DNA from 2 places in the Nanhaiella sioensis genome. Region 2 is predicted to be linked to the other one. Evidence: predicted binding sites of a transcription regulator. Region 2 holds the regulator's gene; the other holds the start of a gene.
What was found. The regulator Rex, encoded in region 2, represses fermentation and respiration genes when NADH is low (regulators of the CRP and FNR family bind a similar motif). The targets are predictions, from matches to a motif close to TTGTGAAATATTTCACAA.
Positions count from the first base shown of each region.

Region 1: the regulator Rex is predicted to act here: its motif matches at 4,542-4,559, upstream of V1503_RS21610 (cytochrome c oxidase subunit 2A).

Region 1 covers NZ_JBKAEG010000001.1:4,564,719-4,571,973, forward strand. The annotation lists gene V1503_RS21590 (ATP-dependent DNA helicase) at 1-286, shown strand, start outside; gene V1503_RS21595 (carboxypeptidase M32) at 370-1,890, shown strand; gene V1503_RS21600 (b(o/a)3-type cytochrome-c oxidase subunit 1) at 2,030-3,679, opposite strand; gene V1503_RS21605 (cytochrome c oxidase subunit II) at 3,679-4,149, opposite strand; gene V1503_RS21610 (cytochrome c oxidase subunit 2A) at 4,168-4,314, opposite strand; gene V1503_RS21615 (chemotaxis protein CheX) at 4,813-5,268, opposite strand; gene V1503_RS21620 (dynamin family protein) at 6,164-7,255, shown strand, end outside.
Region 2 covers NZ_JBKAEG010000001.1:1,807,431-1,819,223, forward strand. The annotation lists gene groL (chaperonin GroEL) at 1-490, opposite strand, end outside; gene groES (co-chaperone GroES) at 590-874, opposite strand; gene V1503_RS08300 (CPBP family intramembrane glutamic endopeptidase) at 1,683-2,441, shown strand; gene V1503_RS08305 (YdiK family protein) at 2,445-2,639, shown strand; gene V1503_RS08310 (DUF2161 domain-containing phosphodiesterase) at 2,796-3,530, opposite strand; gene tatC (twin-arginine translocase subunit TatC) at 3,704-4,456, opposite strand; gene V1503_RS08320 (twin-arginine translocase TatA/TatE family subunit) at 4,474-4,653, opposite strand; gene V1503_RS08325 (redox-sensing transcriptional repressor Rex) at 4,749-5,387, opposite strand; gene moaC (cyclic pyranopterin monophosphate synthase MoaC) at 5,420-5,905, opposite strand; gene V1503_RS08335 (ABC-F family ATP-binding cassette domain-containing protein) at 6,492-8,423, shown strand; gene tsaD (tRNA (adenosine(37)-N6)-threonylcarbamoyltransferase complex transferase subunit TsaD) at 9,492-10,514, opposite strand; gene rimI (ribosomal protein S18-alanine N-acetyltransferase) at 10,514-10,963, opposite strand; gene tsaB (tRNA (adenosine(37)-N6)-threonylcarbamoyltransferase complex dimerization subunit type 1 TsaB) at 10,941-11,669, opposite strand; gene tsaE (tRNA (adenosine(37)-N6)-threonylcarbamoyltransferase complex ATPase subunit type 1 TsaE) at 11,666-11,793, opposite strand, start outside.

The DNA.
Region 1 (7,255 bases), 2.8 Mb from region 2:
GGAAGGTTTAGATATACCTGGCCCAGCTTTGTCTAATCTTATTATTTGGTCTTTGCCATATCCACCAAATGACCCTGTATTTAATGCAAAACGTAAAGCATCTGCGGATCCGTTTTGGTCAATTGATGTTCCTTATATGATGCTTCGACTGCGTCAAGGGGTTGGACGTTTAGTTCGTTCTCATCATGATAAGGGTGTTGTGACAATTTTTTGTACAAGTGATATTGATAAAGAATTAATCACAAAGGTAGAAACAAATCTTCCTACAAATGTTACAAAATCTTAAGAATATTTAAATGTAAGATTTAGAAGGATTTATTATAATTGTATAGAATTATAGTAAATGAAAACTGTTTAAGGAGGAACAACATGAATCAAGATATATTAAAATTAGAACAACAATTTTTAGATTATGTAAAAAAAATAATTGGCTATAATGAAGCTGTTGGATTAATGCATTGGGACCTACGCACAGGCGCTCCGAAAAAAGGTGTGGCTCAACGTTCTGAGGTAATTGGAACTTTATCATCTGAAATCTTTGCAATGACTACTTCTGAAGAAATGGCTTCATATATTGCGAAGCTCTCGTCACAAGGTGTTAAAGAGCAGCTATCTGAAAAAACGATCAAAACTCTTAAAGAATGTAAAAAACATTATGATAAGAATAAAAAAATTCCTGCTGAAGAGTATAAGGAGTTTGTCATTCTTCAATCAAAAGCTGAGTCTGTGTGGGAGGAAGCAAAGGCAGCATCAGACTTTTCAATGTTCCAGCCTTACCTAGAAAAATTAGTCGACTTTAACAAGCGGTTTATTGAATACTGGGGTTATAAAGATAACAAATATGATGTTCTACTTGACGATTATGAGCCAGGTATGACTGTGGACATTTTAGATAAGGTCTTTCATGAAGCCCGTGAGCGAATTGTCCCATTAGTAAAAGAAATTGCTGGAGCAGAACAGCCTGAAACGAGCTTCCTGTTTGAACACTTTCCTAAAGGTAAACAACGTGAATTTAGTTTAGCAATTCTAGAGCAATTGGGCTATGATTTTGAAGCTGGTAGATTAGACGAAACAGTACACCCATTTGCGACAGGCTTAAACCCAGGAGATGTACGCATCACGACAAAATATGATGAAAAGGATTTCCGAACTGCGGTTTTTGGAACAATTCACGAGTGTGGTCATGCATTATATGAGCAAAATATTTCAACTGACTTAACAGGCACTCCTTTATGTTCAGGTACATCAATGGGCATTCATGAATCACAATCACTGTTTTACGAAAATTTTGTAGGACGCAATTATTCTTACTGGAAAAAGAATTATGATTTATTAAAAGATCATACAAATGGTCAGTTTGATTCTATAGAGTTAGATGATTTCTATAAAGCTATTAATGAATCAAAGCCTTCATTAATCCGAATCGAAGCAGACGAATTAACTTATCCGTTACATATTATGATTCGATATGAGATTGAAAAAGGATTATTTAACGGAGAAATTGAAGTGAAAGACTTACCAGAAGTTTGGAATAATAAATATGAGGAATATTTAGGTGTACGCCCTTCTAATGATGCGGAAGGAGTGCTACAGGATGTGCATTGGGCAGGTGGAATGTTTGGATATTTTCCTTCATACGCATTAGGGTATATGTATGCAGCCCAACTAAATAAAGCGATGCTTGTAGATATTCCGAATTTTGATGAGTTAATGGAAAAAGGGGAATTAGAGCCAGTTCGCGAATGGCTCACAGAGCATGTACATCAATTTGGTAAACTGAAAAAACCACTTGAAATCCTACAAGATGTAACAGGTGAAGGATTAAATGCAAATCATTTGATCGAGTATTTAGAAGAGAAGTACCGTAGAGTCTATCAAATTAACAGCTAATGTTAGTTTAGCAAATGAAAGATAGCAAAGCCTCCTTTGTCATTTTACAAAGGAGGCTTTTGTAATAAATAAAAGACATATAATAAGCGCCTTGTGAAGTATATTAACACGACTTCACAAGGCGCTTGTTGTTACATTTTTACCATAATCTATAACCTTTTGAACCGACTGGTGCATTTTGAATCATGTCTATGAACGGAATTGTATATGCAAATAATATTAACAAAATAGTAATTCCAATCCATAGTTTCCAGTTTTCAAGAACCATAGGTGTTTTTTCGGCATGCTCTGTAACCTCTGCAACTGGGAATTCAGTTTCACCTTTTGGTGCAAAAAATGCTAAATTAGTAATAATAATTAGTACTAAGATGATACCGATGAATAAGATAGAACCGCCAATTGCTTGCGCGATTTGATAAGGAATCCATTCCAGTGCTTGTTCTGAGCCGCCGTATGTTGAATAATCGGAACGACGTGGAGCACCTAGTAGCCCAGCAGCATGCATTGCTCCTGACATAAATGTCATCCCGATAGCCCATACAATGGTTTGAATGATTGCTAGTTTGTTCATAGCCTTCGTCATTACACGCCCTGTAATGTGTGGGATTAACCAATAGGCTGCACCAAAGAACGTAAGTAAAACAGTTGTTGCTAATGTTAAATGGAAATGACCTGTTACCCAAATGGTGTTATGGACAACTTGATTTAATTGGTTACTTGCGTTAATTAAACCACCTGCACCAGCTGGAATGAAGAATAACATTCCTATAAACGGTGCAAAAAAGCGTGCATCTTTCCAAGGTAGCTTCTTAACCCAGCCGAATAACCCAGTTGCACCTTTTGAGCGACCATACAATTCGAACGTTGCAAACATTGAGAAAGCCGTCATTAAAGATGGTATAACAACTAAGAAAGTTAAAATGACTTGTAAAAACTTCCACGCTGGATCAATTCCTGGCTCTGTTAATTGATGGTGAAATCCAACAGGGATAGAGAATAGTAAGAATAAAATAAATGACATTCTAGCTAGAGCATCTGAGAATATTTTAGTCCCCAATACTTTAGGAATAACAACATACCAAATCATGTATGCTGGTAACAGCCAGAAATATACAAGTGGATGACCAAAATACCAGAATAATGTACGACTAACTAACACATCAATCGTTTCAACAATACCTAATGACCATGGAATAAATTGAACTAGGACAGTAGCAGCTAAGCCTAGTGTTGCTACTAACCACAATATCATATTAACGATAGACATAAAGCTTAATAGTGGACTAATCTCACCTGGATGTTGTTTACGCCACTTTCTGTAATGTGCAAACATAGCAAATCCAGCTACCCAGCTACCAACAACAACCAAAGTTAAGCCTATGTAAAAACCTGGATGTGCTTTTAAAGGAGCGTAGAATGTATAAAGTACTGATGCTTCATTCAATAAAATAAATACTGCGGCAATTGCCGTACCAATGGTCATCATCCAAAACCCGATCCAACCAGTCAAGCGAACCTTATTGGATAATGCACCTGCTGTTCTACTTAGGCTGGCAAATTGAAAGCCGATAATGAAGAATGTAGTTAAAACAAGACCAAGTAATACGCCGTGTACAGTTAAAATTTGATAATAGCCAAGCCATGAAGGGAGAGTAAATTTCCCTGAACGAACAAGTGTTTGTAATAATCCTGCTAATCCTCCGAGTGCTAGTGCAATAAATGCGACATAAATATGTGCCATTGCCAATTTTCCATCGCGTCGATCAACTTTCGCTTCAACAATACTCATTATTCAACCACCTCGATTGTTGCAGTCATACTAGTATGACCTATTCCACAATATTCATTACATAAAACTAAATACTCTCCAACTTCATCAAACGTAGTTGTTACTTCGCTTATGTACCCAGGTTCAAGCATCATATTTGCATTTGTACCTGCTATTTCAAAGCCGTGAATAACATCTTTCGTTGTAGCAACGATTTTTACTTTCGCACCCTTTGGTACTTGTACTTTTGTTGGAGAGTAACTAAATGCAGAAGCAACAAATGTTAATTGATATTCATTGTCACCGATTTGTACTAACCCTGGATTATCAAATGGTGCTGTTTGGTCAACCTTTTCTGGATCAATTGTTGTTAAACAACTAGGAGGTTGGTTTCCTAAATAAAATGCGCTAATACCTATAACAGTTAAGAAGACAAGTAGAGTTCCAACTCCAAATAACAACCATATTTTTTCAAACTTGTGCATGTGCATCGACTAATTCCCCTCCTTCTATAAGCGGTCTACAAATAAAAAATAAACTCCCAACCAAGTAATGATTAGAAAGAAACCCAACAACATTACTGAAGCTAACGCTCCTTTTAATGAAGGCTCACTTTCTATTTTAGTTTTTTGATTTTGAAGCTCAGTTTTCGGCATCTCTCTCACTCCCTTCGCTATTGAACAAATTTCCTATTATTACACTATTATCTTACTAGACTAATGTGTAAAATCCATACAGTTATTAGGTTTTCACAAATTGTTCATATGTAATATAAACACTATGATAATAGTGATAAATTAATTTATCAGTGATAAATATCACAAAAAATAAAAACAATTTGTGAAAAAAATGTGAAATAGTTAAATAGATTTGAGTTGTATGCTTGTGACTTTTGTCATAAGGTGATAGTTACAGGTCTGGAAGTGACATTAAAATGCCCTCTTCGTATACTTTGTTCCTACTTTTACTAAAAATGGACAGAGGGATGAGTTTTATTAAAGTTCAGCAATGATAAAATAGTAAAGATGCCATCACAACTGATTTATATGTGCTTATATCTTAGAACGAATAACACCAATTAATACGAAAACAAGCAATTAAAAGCAGAAAACAACCGACTAATTGTCGATTGTTTTGCTTGGTTTTGTATTTGATTACATTTCAATCATTAAAATGATTTGCATTTCTCCCATTGCTTCCACTTGAATGGGAACTCTAAAGGCTTTTTCAAAGCCGTAGATTTTTGTTTGACCAACTAACACTGTAGGAGGTGTAATATCAATATTGATCCCTTGTTGAGAAAGTTGTGTAGACAAATTACCTGCAATCATATTACCAAACTCTCCTGTAAATGATTCAAGCATTTCTCCCTCAAGAGGCATACCGAACATGATTTCACCAACTCCACCAAATACAGTTGGGTTTCCCTCTATTATTAACCTTCCTCTTATATCCCCAGTTATACCAATTAACACGCCCATTGAGGATTGCAGTAACGGTTGAGTGAATAACGCTGGTTTATCAATTGTTACATCTATTGGTACTACGGTTTTAACTACATGAATAGTGCTGTTTAAAACACCTGTTACTTTTGAACTTAATGTGGCCAAACTGAATTCACCTCCATCTTTATTTCAGGGATTGTAATTGGGTAAAATATACCCATTACTATTTTACCTCATAATATTGTTTTGTGTAATGAATTTAATAGATTTAATAGATTTTATAGTGCAATTCCAATAATTGTGTGCTGAACGTAATGATTATTAGATTTATAATAATAATGCACAACAACAACTCCTTTAAAACGTTCGACTTCTCCAAACAGGGGAAGTCCTTTTTATTTGAAACTCTTCACAATGGTCTTCCGTTTTATTTAAAGTTATCGTTATACTCACATTTAATTAGAGTTACATAGCTTGATAGAACAATCCGTTGATTTTGTCCAATGCCTTCCTTTATATGTTGTATTTTTGTAAAAATAGCAACAAATTATGAACGATGTTTATCTGTTTTTTCAGACATTACATGTTTGTGTTTTTTAAATAACTAGATATGTAATGCTCAAGGTGCTTGTTATTTGAGAACCTTTCGCAAACTATGCTGCTTTTTATACAAAATTACTATAGAAGTCTTATTTGGTTTTCATTATGATATTGAAGAAAAGATGCTACGAAACTAAGCTAAGAAAGAAAATTAGTTATTGAATCTTAGGAGTCAAGCTTATAAATCGTCAACTAGGTTAATATTGAAATCAACGATTACGTAGAGCGTCCTAAAAATGACTACAATGTATGTCCTTTGGGAAAGAAAATAATTTCTTTGCCTATTTCGTATGGAGCCTGATTAGAGATAGGAAAGTGATATGGCTTTGTTGCTCTATTTCAAAATCTTCATGATACTAGGGTTTTTCTTAATAATTTATAGTTTTACTATGAAACATCATATTTAATATTGTAAAATAAGAAAATAACTAATCAGTCAGAATGTTAAGGGGTATTGTATATGGGGCAAACAGGGGTTAAAAAGTACACAACTCAAAATATTACGAGTGGATTGTTCGATATTTATCATAAAATTTATGATGAAGGTGATAGCCAAACCGCGTCGAAAATTGTTCAATTAATGAAAAAACTTCAAAGTGAAGAATTTACCATTGGTTTTTGTGGCCATTTTTCGGCAGGGAAGTCAAGTATGATCAATGAATTAATAGGTGAACAGCTATTGCCTACTAGTCCGATTCCGACAAGTGCCAACCTTGTTAAAGTAAAGAGGGGAGACAAGTATGCACGCGTTTACTTTCATAGTGGTGAAGTGATGCAATATGAAGGTCCGTATAATTATGAACTTGTGAAATCTCTTTGTAAAGATGGTGATTCAGTCGCATCTATTGAACTTAGTGTAGAAACAACTTCCATTCCGTTAGGGGTTTCAATTATGGATACTCCTGGGATCGACTCTACTGATGATGCGCATCGTTTGGCGACCGAATCGGCTCTTCACATCGCAGATACGATATTCTTTGTAATGGATTATAACCATGTACAATCAGAAGAAAATTTTCTATTTGCAAAGGAATTAAAGGATCGTGGAAAAGAAGTATATTTAATCATTAATCAAATTGATAAGCACCAGGAACAGGAAGTTAGTTTTTTTGATTTTGCAAACGGTGTAAAAAATTCTTTTTTAAATTGGAAAGTTGAAGCAGATGGTATATTTTACACATCTTTAAAGAAAAAGGATCATCCATTAAATGAATTAGCTAGCGTCAAAAAATTGTTGCAGAAAAAAATCAACGAAAAGGATAGCCTCCTCATAAAAACTAGCTTATTAGCGGCTGAAAAATTACTAAATGAACATTTGCAATATTATGTAAACAAAACATTAGATCAGCAAAATATATTTGAAAAAACTCTTTCTCATTTACCTGTAAATGAACGAGAAGAACTTCTATCAAACATAAATAATGTACAACAAGAAATCGATGAGAAACAACAAGCATTGGAAAGCGCAGAGTTAAATTGCAAAAAAGACATACAGGCTATTTTAGACAATGCATATCTTATGCCATATTCTACTAGAGAACATGCAAGAGCA
Region 2 (11,793 bases):
TAGCTTCTGCAATTAATTGACCTACTTCTTCATCAGATGAAGAAATTGCAGCTACTTGAGAAATTGATTCTTTACCCTCAATCTGTTTTGAGATTGCTTTAAGCTCTTCAACTGCAACTTTAGTAGCTTTCTCAATTCCTTTACGAACGCCCATAGGGTTTGCACCAGCAGTTACGTTTTTAAGACCTTCAGTAATCATTGCTTGTGCTAAAACAGTTGCTGTAGTAGTACCGTCACCAGCTACATCATTTGTTTTACTAGCTACTTCAGCAACTAGCTTTGCACCCATGTTTTCAAATGCATCTTCTAATTCGATTTCTTTTGCAATTGTAACACCATCATTTGTAATTAATGGAGAACCAAATTTTTTCTCTAATACTACATTACGTCCTTTAGGTCCTAATGTAACTTTTACAGCATTAGCTAGTGCATCTACTCCACTTAGCATAGAACGGCGTGCTTCTTCGCTAAATTTAATATCTTTTGCCATATTGTTTTACCTCCTCAAATTTTCCTAATCTATTAAATAATGTTCAATCCGTATGCTGTTGAACATCACACATTATGTTAAGTACAAAGGTGGATAAATTTAGCTAAGTACAGCTAAAATATCGCTTTCACGTACGATTAAGTATTCGTTACCGTCAGATTTTACTTCAGTACCAGCATATTTTGAGAAGATGATACTATCACCTACAGCTACTTCAAGAGCTACACGCTCACCGCTGTCTAATACTCGACCAGAACCAACAGCTACAACTTTTCCTTCTTGAGGCTTTTCCTTTGCAGTATCCGGTAATACGATACCACTTGCAGTCTTTTCTTCTGTTTCTTCAATTTGAATAACAACACGATCACCTAATGGCTTTAACAAGTGAAACAACCTCCTCAAATAATTTAAATGGTATTATTTTTCAATATTCTTCTATTAGCACTCGCTATACTTGAGTGCTAACACAACTATTATATTAATGAATCTCACATGTTTTTGCAAGTCTAAAGCAGAAAAAAATTCCTAATTTCATATATACCCCATAAATAGACAAGTTCTCCCTTGTATAACCACAACATTCGTCCTACTTTTATAAGGCTCTCTTCGTAAACTTTATTGTTATTGTGACCAGCATAAAACCATAGAAAGTGTTTTGTTCGGTTGTCACTCTAGTTAAGTACTTGGCAAAATCTTAGGATAAAAAACATCATTTATATCAACAGCGCCCTATGTCTAGGACCTTGTAGAATTAATATTACTACTATTGGTCTATTGGAACGTTAAGTAGGTTTTGCATGCTTGAAATAAAATGGATAACTTCATATGTAAATATCCTTATCATCTGACCCCTTAAAATTATGTCACAAATACGGAGGAATAAACATAAAAAACATAATATACATGAGTAAATTAGAATACTGTGATAAAATACGGTAAGTATTGTACTAACCTGTACGTATTGGACATACATTATTAATGCATATTTTAATCGGACAACTATGATGAAAATAGTTGTAAAAGCTAACAATGTCAAATCATTAAGATAAATCATTTGAATAGGGATTTTTCTTTCTGATAAAATGACATGGTGACCTCTAAAAGCTACGAAGGGGAACAAAACATTCCCAAATAACAAAATACTATTAGAGATCAAAGCAGCATGAACAAACATTTAAAGGAGATTATTTTATTGATTAAAAAAATATTTCCACCGTTCGAAAGACATTATTGGTATGTAATTATCGCGTATATTATTGTCCAATTTTCAGCGACTTTAGGTGTGCCATTATTAGAAATTTTAGGTGTAGGCGAAAAAGCACAATCAAATGATATTGCAATAGTCATTAGGGTTGGTTATTGGGCCGTAATTAGCTTTATCCTCGGATTAATGATAATTCTCTTCATTATGAAAAAAGATATGATTAATAGAGTGATTCCTGAAGATTATCCCTCTACTGGTAAAGCCATTTTCTGGTCAATCGCAGGTATTTTCCTTGCGTTATTTGCACAATCTTTAGCAGCAAATATTGAAATGTTACTTGGAATTAATCCGGGCTCAGAAAATACTGAAGTGCTTATCGGAATTTTTGAATTAGTCCCGTTATTCATTATTGTCACTTCAATCATTGCACCAATATTAGAGGAAATCATTTTTAGAAAGATCATATTTGGCTCGTTGTATAAGAAGTATAATTTTTGGATATCAGCACTTATTAGTTCTGTCATATTTGCCCTAGTTCATGGCGAACCAGAGCATATTCTCATATACAGTTCAATGGGATTTACTTTTGCCTTTCTTTATGTGAAAACAAAAAGAATACTCGTACCTATTATTGCACACGTTTCAATGAATACATTTGTGGTCTTAATACAAACTATCTACAAGGATGACATTGAACAAATGCGACAACAACTGGAACAAATGCAGTCGATTATTGGAGGACTTTAACATATGCGCCGCTCACCTTTATTTTTTGGATTTATATATAGTTTTATAGGGATCGTTTTCACATATCTCGCAATTCAATCAGCTCAAGAAACAATTTGGAATTTCCCCACTCTCATATTGTCTTTTGTAGCCACTCTTGATTTTGGAGTGGCTATTCGTATGTTTATCTTTCATAACAAACTGAAAAAAATAAAATAGTTAAAACAACCTTCCTAGTTAATGGGAAGGTTGTTTTATTCTATGGCTGTTATCACATTATTTGTTGCTTTTCGTAATAAGAGCAAACACGAATATGTTTGGGAGACCTTTTCTTCTCTATATACATATCAGTTATTCAAAATACCTTTCTCTGTATTAACCAAGCTTATGTGCTATTAATTCATCGTAATAGTGAACAAGTTGTGGATATGAAATTAGCTCATTCTTGCCTTTATCACTAAGTGTATAAGTTCCTCTTCGAACCCTTTCAAACCAGCCGTAATAATTTTTATTAAGAATGGATACAGTTTTGTCACCCGTTCCCATCTCGCGAAGATCACTTGTTGATAACTGGCCGAAACATTCGAGACAACAGGCAATATGAATACAGTTTTCTTTGTACGCCGTCATAATTTTTTGATTCTTGCTCCCACCAACATTATGGTTACGATGCCTTCCTTGCATTTCAGTTAAAAGTAAATCTCTTTTTTTCTTGCTTCTTTGCATACTTTTTTTCCGATCAAAGTCAGCTGGAGCTATAATAATATCTACCTGTGCAATACCATTTTTGAAAGTTACAATCATAAGGCCTAATTCTAACCTTCTGACCAAATAACAAATATCCTGCCATTTTTTAGAACGCAAAGAATATGTAGGTCTCGGGATAGCAATGAACACCTGATCGGATAAACGCTGCCTTTTAGTAGCTTGTATTAACAGCTTTATACTTATATTAAGCTTAAGCTCCACGATAACTAGCTCATCGTCTTTTATAGCTGCTATATCACAATGATTGACTTCTCCATATACTTCATAGCCCTGTTCTGTAAAATGCTCTTGAATAGGTTTATATAAATCAACCTCATACAATTTTGTTGTTTTATTGCTCATTAACATCATTACTTTCTTCATTTATTCAATGCTTAAATATTAGTTAATCATACGACCTTTATATTTAATAAATTCACATAACACCTGCTAGATTTACTATATAAAAAAAGTGAGCCTCTACAATTTGTAAAAACTCACTTTGATTACCTTTATTATGATTTATGGTATGGTTGTTACTCATTTTCAGCCATGAGTTCCTGTTCTAGTTTTTCCACTTTGCGAAAGGTTATTTTTGAGATAAAGATACTTATTTCATATAGAATAAATAAAGGTATCGTCACCATCAGATGTGAAATGAGCTCTGGTGGCGTAATAAATGCTGCTATAACTAGTAAAACAAAATATGCGTACTTTCTTATTTTCGCTAAAAACATAGGCGAGACTATGCCAAGTCTAGTTAAAAACATCACAACGACAGGAAGCTGAAACAATATTCCAAATGGAATAGTGATTTTGAATAGAAATTGGAAATATTCATTTATCCCAATAACTTGATTAACCGTTAGGCGTTCAGATATCCTCGTCATAAACTCAATAACAAATGGAAATAGAATAAAATAGGAAAACGAAACCCCACCTAAAAATAGTAACACTGATATTGGTATATAACTTAAAGTGATTTTCCGCTCTTTTTCATATAGGCCTGGGCTAATAAACGCCCAAAGCTGGTATAAAATAACTGGTGCAGTAATTACAAAAGCTATAATAAAAGCAAATTGCATATAAATTTTTATTGGATCAGTTAAGGAAAATGCATTCATCGTCAGCTCTTTTGCTTCATCAGCCTGTTGTAAATAGACAATGATTGGCTCAGCCAAAAAAAAGCTTCCAATTGTAGCCACAACAAAGAAAACGGCTGCGATAATTAGACGCTTCCTTAGCTCTCCTATATGATCGTATACAGACATTTCTTTACTATCATTCATACTTTCTCATCCTAATGTTACTTCTTTTTATTATTTTCATTTGCAATGTCTTGTGCCGCTCTCTTAAATTCTCTAAGTGTTTCTCCAGCAGCTTTTCCTAATTGAGGAAGCTTATTTGGACCAAAGATAACGAGTGCGATCACTAAAATTAATATAAGACTTCCAATTCCTATGTTAATTGGTCTCACCTCCATCATAAATTACAAATAATTTTCCTGATCTATCATTATAAAGCATATATTGTTTTTATAACTCGGTGATCATGTAAACGACCATAATGCCAATATAGCTACTATTCAGTTGGGTAGTTTTTAAGGAAATAAACTAAAGATTGTAATTCAACTGCTAAATCAATGTGATGAATCCTAATATGGTCAGGTACATTAATTCGAGCTGGCGTAAAATTCAAAATACCCTTAATACCTGTTTCTACTAAACGGTCAGTCATCCCTTGCGCAACTGGTGCAGGTACAGTTAAGATGGCGACACTTACATCCTTGGTAATATATTTTTCTAAGTCATCCATATGATAAATAGGAACATCTCCAACTGTAGTGCCAATTTTTTGCTCATCAACATCAAATGCAAGTTCAATTTTCATATTATTATTTTTAATAAAGTTGTAATTTAAAAATGCAGTACCTAAATTCCCAACCCCGATTAACACCACTTTTGTTAGTTCATCTTGATCAAGTGTTTGTCGAAAAAACGTTAATAAGTAATTAACATTATAACCATATCCTTTTTTACCTAAAGCACCAAAATACGAAAAATCTCTACGTATTGTTGCAGAATCTACTTTTACAGCCTCGCTTAATTCAGCAGATGATACGCGCTGCTTACCTGCAGCATGAAGATTTTTGATGAAACGATAATACAATGGTAAACGCTTTGCAGTAGCTTGTGGAATTTTTGTTTGTTCGTTATTCACTTCTATTCCCCCACATTCAAACAGCTATTCATTCACTGCTCTCTAATAAAGTCTCCGTTCTTTCCACCAGTCTTCTCTAATAAATAAGTTGGACCAATAACCATACCTTTATCAACTGCTTTACACATATCATAAACAGTTAGGGCACACGTACTAGCAGCAGTTAGAGCTTCCATTTCAACACCTGTACTACCTTTAGTTTTAACTTCTACGATAATAATAAGCTTGTATAATTGCTTTTTTTCTTCCCATGTAAACGTGATATCGACACCCTTTAAACTAATTGGGTGACACATTGGGATAATATCTGCTGTTTTTTTTGCAGCCATAATACCAGCCACTTGAGCTACAGCTAACACATCCCCTTTTTTTATTTTTGAATGAATAATCTGTTCATAAATTTCTTGATTAACTGAGATACTTGATCTCGCTATAGCAGTTCTAAATGTTTCGCCCTTTTCAGAAATATCAACCATCTTTGCTCTACCTTGATCATTAAAATGTGTAAATGAAGACACTTGCTTTTCACCTCTCAATATGACTATACTACACTATTTTTACAATCCTGTCGTTACTTTAACAAGGCGTGAAAACTATATGTACATCCAAGGCCATTTCTATCACCTTTTGAGTACATGGCTTTTTTCATAAATGGTGAATTGTAACGAATAATTTAGCCCATTGTCATAGTTTTAATGATGAGAAGCTGCAACAAACGATATAATAATTCGTATTTGTGTCTCAATACATGGCTGCTGTTTTCGCATTAATTGTTGATTTTCGTTCTAAGAAATAAATACGTATAAACTTAGCGGTTGTAGGCACCTTTTCTCATTATAAATGAGGTCAATTGCATAAGTTCATTTTATGCTGTCCTAAATTATTCACAATAGCAACAAAGTTTACGAAAAGAGCCTATAACGTCTACAACCTAAGTTTAATATGACTTCCGTAAGAAAGCGCATACAAAATAAGCTAAACTATTATTAAAAATATGCATTTCACAAGCCTTTGATAAGTAAACATTGGAATCCAGTGAAAGAATATTGCTCATTTCATACATTTTAAGATACACTAAAACTATTATAACAGAGGTGAACTAACATGATAGTGTTACAAGTGAATCAGCTCACAAAATATTTTGGATCTGACCTTATTTTATCGAATATAAAGCTAGAAGTACAATTGAAAGATAGGATTGCTGTCGTTGGCCGTAACGGCGCTGGAAAATCAACTTTATTGAAAATAATAGCAGGTTATATGTCTCATGATAGCGGAAGCGTCATGAAACCGAAAGACATTTCTATTGGATATTTAGCACAACATAGTGGCTTAGATTCAGACTTATCTATTTGGGAAGAAATGTTAACCGTGTTTGAACCGTTAAAAAAAATGGAGATAGACTTACGTGAACTGGAAGAGAAAATGTCCAATCAAAGCCTAATGTCAAACAAGGCAGATTACGACAAACTATTAAAAGAGTATGATCATTTACAAATTCAATATAAAGAACAAGGTGGCTATCAATATGAAGCTGATGTACGAGCTGTTCTACATGGACTCCAGTTTTCAAGCTTCAATTATTCGACACCTATATCATCATTAAGTGGTGGTCAAAAAACGAGGCTTGCTTTAGGGAAGCTATTATTATCAAAGCCTAATTTATTAATACTAGATGAGCCGACTAACCACCTTGACATTGATACACTCACTTGGTTAGAGCAATATTTACTCGGCTATCCAGGAGCTATTCTCATCGTATCTCATGACCGTTATTTCCTTGATAAAGTCGTTACACAAGTATACGAAATTTCTCGAACTAATTCAGCAAAATTCATTGGTAATTATAGTGATTATTTAAAGAAGAAAGCAGAAAATTATGAACACGATTTAAAGCTTTATGAAAAGCAGCAAGGTGAAATTGCTAAGCTTAAGGATTTCGTTCAACGAAACTTAGCACGAGCTTCAACAACAAAGCGAGCACAGAGTAGAAGAAAACAACTAGAAAAAATGACATTTCTAGAGAAGCCTGCTGGAGATGAAAAATCAGCTTCGTTCCACTTCGACATCGAACGTCAAAGTGGAAATGAAGTTTTGAAAGCCAATGACATTTCTGTTTCATATGAAAACAACAAGCCTATTATCCAACATATCAATTTTCAAATCATGAAAAGTGACAGTGTAGCTTTGGTAGGTCCAAATGGTATTGGGAAATCAACCTTACTCAAGGCAGCGATTAATAAGATACAAGCCCTACAAGGAGAATTTTCCTTTGGTTCAAATGTTAAAGTTGGCTACTATGACCAAGAACAAGCAAATCTTAGTTCTAATAAAAGTGTTCTTAATGAGCTGTGGGATGAGTATCCATCAAAACCGGAGAAGGATATAAGGACAGTGTTAGGCAACTTTTTATTTTCAGGTGATGATGTGTTAAAGCCGGTATCAACACTTAGTGGCGGCCAAAAGGCACGACTTGCGTTAGCAAAGCTTATGTTACAAAAAGCTAATCTGTTAATTTTGGACGAGCCTACCAACCATTTAGACTTGGATAGTAAAGAAGTTCTAGAAAATGCATTGATTGACTACCCTGGTACAATTCTATTCGTCTCCCACGACCGCTATTTTATTAACCGACTAGCGACGAAAGTGTATGAGCTTGCTCCAAACGGTATTACTGAATATTTGGGAGACTATGATTATTTCATATCAAAGAAAGCAGAGATTGAAGAAATCAAGCTGTTAAATGAACAAAAAGTGGTCAATCCTTCAATCAAGGAAGATAAAACACAGACAAAGCTGACTTATGAACAAGACAAGGAAATGAAGAAATTACAGCGTCAGAGAAAAAGAAAAATTGAAGAACTAGAAATGGAGATATCAAAACTCGAACAAAAAATAGATGAAAATGAAACTCTATTATGTGACCCAACTATCTTTCAAGATCACGAAAAAGTGGCCTTGATTAATGAAGAAAACTCACAGTACCAGGAGCAACTAGAACAATTAATGACCGAATGGGAAACACTCCATGTTTAGAAGAAAAGCGCAAGCGTCTTGTTCATCCCTAACAAGCACTGGAGGCATTTTCTGTGAAGGTGCTTTTTGCCTTCATGGAAAATGGCGAAGTGACTAGAGGGGATAGGCGCTGGAGCTGAACATGAAGAAAAGCGGAGACGACTGTTTTGCCTCGACAAGCGTTGGAACTACAATCCTAGAAGGTGCTTTTTACCTTTTAGGATTGTAGTGAAACGACCTCGAGAGGCTAGGAGACGGATCTGGACATGAAGAAAAGCGCAAGCGCCTTGTTCATCCCTGACAAGCACTGGAGGCATTTTCTGTGAAGGTGCTTTTTGCCTTCATGGAAAATGGCGAAGTGACTCGAGGGGATAGGCGCTGGAGCTGGACATGAAGAAAAGTGGAGACGACTGTTTTGCCTCGACAAGCGTTGGAACTACAATCCTAGAAGGTGCTTTTTACCTTTTAGGATTGTAGTGAAACGACCTCGAGAGGCTAGGAGACGGAGCTGGACAATAGAAAAGCGCAAGCGCCTTGTTCATCCCTGACAAGCACTGGAGGCATTTTCTGTGAAGGTGCTTTTGCCTTCATGGAAAATGGCGAAGTGACTAGAGGGGATAAGCGCTGGAGCTGGACATGAAGAAAGGCGGAGACGACTACTTTTACTCAACAAGCACTGGAGCCATTGGATTTGAAAGCGTTTTTTGCGTTGGAATGCAATGTGAAGTGAACACGAGAGGCTTATAAGACAGAACAAAAGCGCAAACGCCATGTTCATCCCCAATAAGCGCTAGAATCATTGCAAAAAAGATGTCTTTTACACTTCATGTGAATTGTAGTTTTCTCTTCCACATAGTTATCCACAAACAATTCATTGTAGTGTATGTTATACACCGACTTTTACACATTATCCACAGTTTTTATCAAAGTTATCCACTTATTCACTTGCTTCAAAAGTGCTTTTAAACTAGCTTTTGTTACTAATTTTCCACAATAGTATTTTTTCTGTGGATAAAGTTGTGGAAAAAGACCGTATTCTCAGGAAGAATCACGGTCTTTCATAACATTGTTATGTTATTATTCATTATACTATTGCTCAATATCAAGGCCAGGGTTCCCATTTAAAGCCATGTCCGAACGCTTTCCTTGTTTATATAAAACACTACCTGCTGCTGCAATCATTGCTGCATTATCTGTACATAGAGATAGCGGAGGAATAATTAATTCTATATCATCCTTTGAGGAAAATTTTTCTTTAAGAGCAGCTCTTAGCCCTTGATTGGCAGCTACACCACCAGCTAATAATACTTGTTGGACATTATACTTATCAACAGCTAACATCGTTTTTGTGACTAATACATCTATTACGCTTGCTTGAAAGCTTGCTGCGATATCTTTTGTTGCTAAATCCTCACCACGTTGCTTCGCATTATGTAACGTATTTATCACTGCAGATTTCAATCCACTAAAACTGAAATCAAAAGATCCTTCTTCAAGCCAAGCTCGAGGGAGCTTAATCGTGGCTTCTCCTTCATGAGCTAGTCGGTCAATGTGAGGACCACCTGGGTATGGTAGTCCCAATGTTCTTGCAACTTTATCATAAGCTTCACCTACAGCATCATCACGTGTCTCTCCAATTACTTTAAATGATCCGTGTTTTTCCATATATACTAATTCAGTATGCCCACCTGAAACAACCAACGAAATAAGTGGGAATTTCATTTCAGATACTAGTTGATTTGCATAAATATGTCCAGCTATATGGTGAACCCCAATGATAGGAATGTTGTGAGCAAGAGCAATGGCTTTGGCAGCATTGACACCAACTAACAAGGCACCGACCAACCCTGGGCCTTCAGTGACAGCTATTGCATCGATCTCATTATAAGAAATTTGCGCCTGTTTTAGTGCTTCTTCAAGCACAATGGTAATTTGCTCTACATGATGTCTAGAGGCTATTTCTGGTACAACTCCTCCAAAACGCTGATGACTTTCAATTTGAGATGCTACAACATTCGCTAATATCTCACATCCATTTTTTATGATCGCTACCGCTGTTTCATCGCAGCTTGTTTCGATTGCTAAAATAATTTGATTCTGTAATTGTTCCATTATATATTCACCCACATTATTAATGCATCCTCTTGATTATCTGTATAGTAATTCTTCCTAATTCCCCCATCATTAAATCCTAATTTGCGATAAAGCGATTGGGCAATTATATTTGTTACCCGTACCTCTAATGTCATCGTCTTTGCCCCAAGTGCTTTTGCAAAGTCCACCAGTTGTTTTAGCATAGCTTCACCTAGTTTCCTGCCACGATATTCTGGTAACAAAGCTACATTCGTAATATGAGCTTCGTCTATTATAATCCATGCCCCACAATATCCAATAACTAGCCCGTTTTCTTCCGCTACGATATAATGGGCGTATTTGTTATTATTAATTTCACTTAAAAAGATGTCCTTACTCCAAGGAGTAGCAAAAGATGCCTCCTCCACCTTCAGTACATTTTCAATATCCTCAACATTCATTAACCTAAACAATGTTGTTGTTTCCATTTGCAGCTCCACTTTCTTTTTTCTGTGCTTCTAACCACTTTGCTTCTGCCTCAGCAAGGCGAATATAATTCGGTGAAAACTGATGAATATCCTCATTTTCCCTATACATTCCTAGCCATGCTAATTCAGCTGGTCTTGGATTGTTTAAACTCTCAGCTGCAAACACTGCTTTGTCCTTAAGCTCACTGATCATTACTTCTTTATGTAGCTCAAGGTCATTACCTAATAATAATATTGGTTTATCGAGTGATGATAATGATTTAGCCCAGTCAGATGAGAGGACATTTTGATCTTGTTTTACTTGCTGCAATCCATCAGCTTTATATGAATACAATCCCGTATAAATTTGTCCCCGCCTTGCATCGAATAGTGGTGAAATATATCCAGGAAAAAAACGCCCATTTGATGCGAGTACTTCGAGACTTGATACGCCTGAGAGTGGAATTTCTAATGACCATGCCAATGTTTTTGCAATTGTAACACCGATTCTTACACCAGTATAAGAGCCTGGTCCTTTTGCAACAATTATTTTCGATAGTTCCTTTGTTGAAATGTTACAGTCCTTCAATAATGATTCAATAGCAGGCATGACACGAATCGAATGATTCTTTTTTACATTTGTAATTATTTCTCCAATAACCTTACTTTCATCTACAAGAGCAATACCCATCACATCATTTGAAGAATCAATTGCTAATACTGTCATTTGCTTATAATCTCCTTACATACTTGTTCATAATGTACGCCAATAGGTTCTAGCATAAGCTTCCGTTTACATTCACTTATGTGATTAATTCTCACTATTAGCCGTTCTGCTGGTAACTGATCAG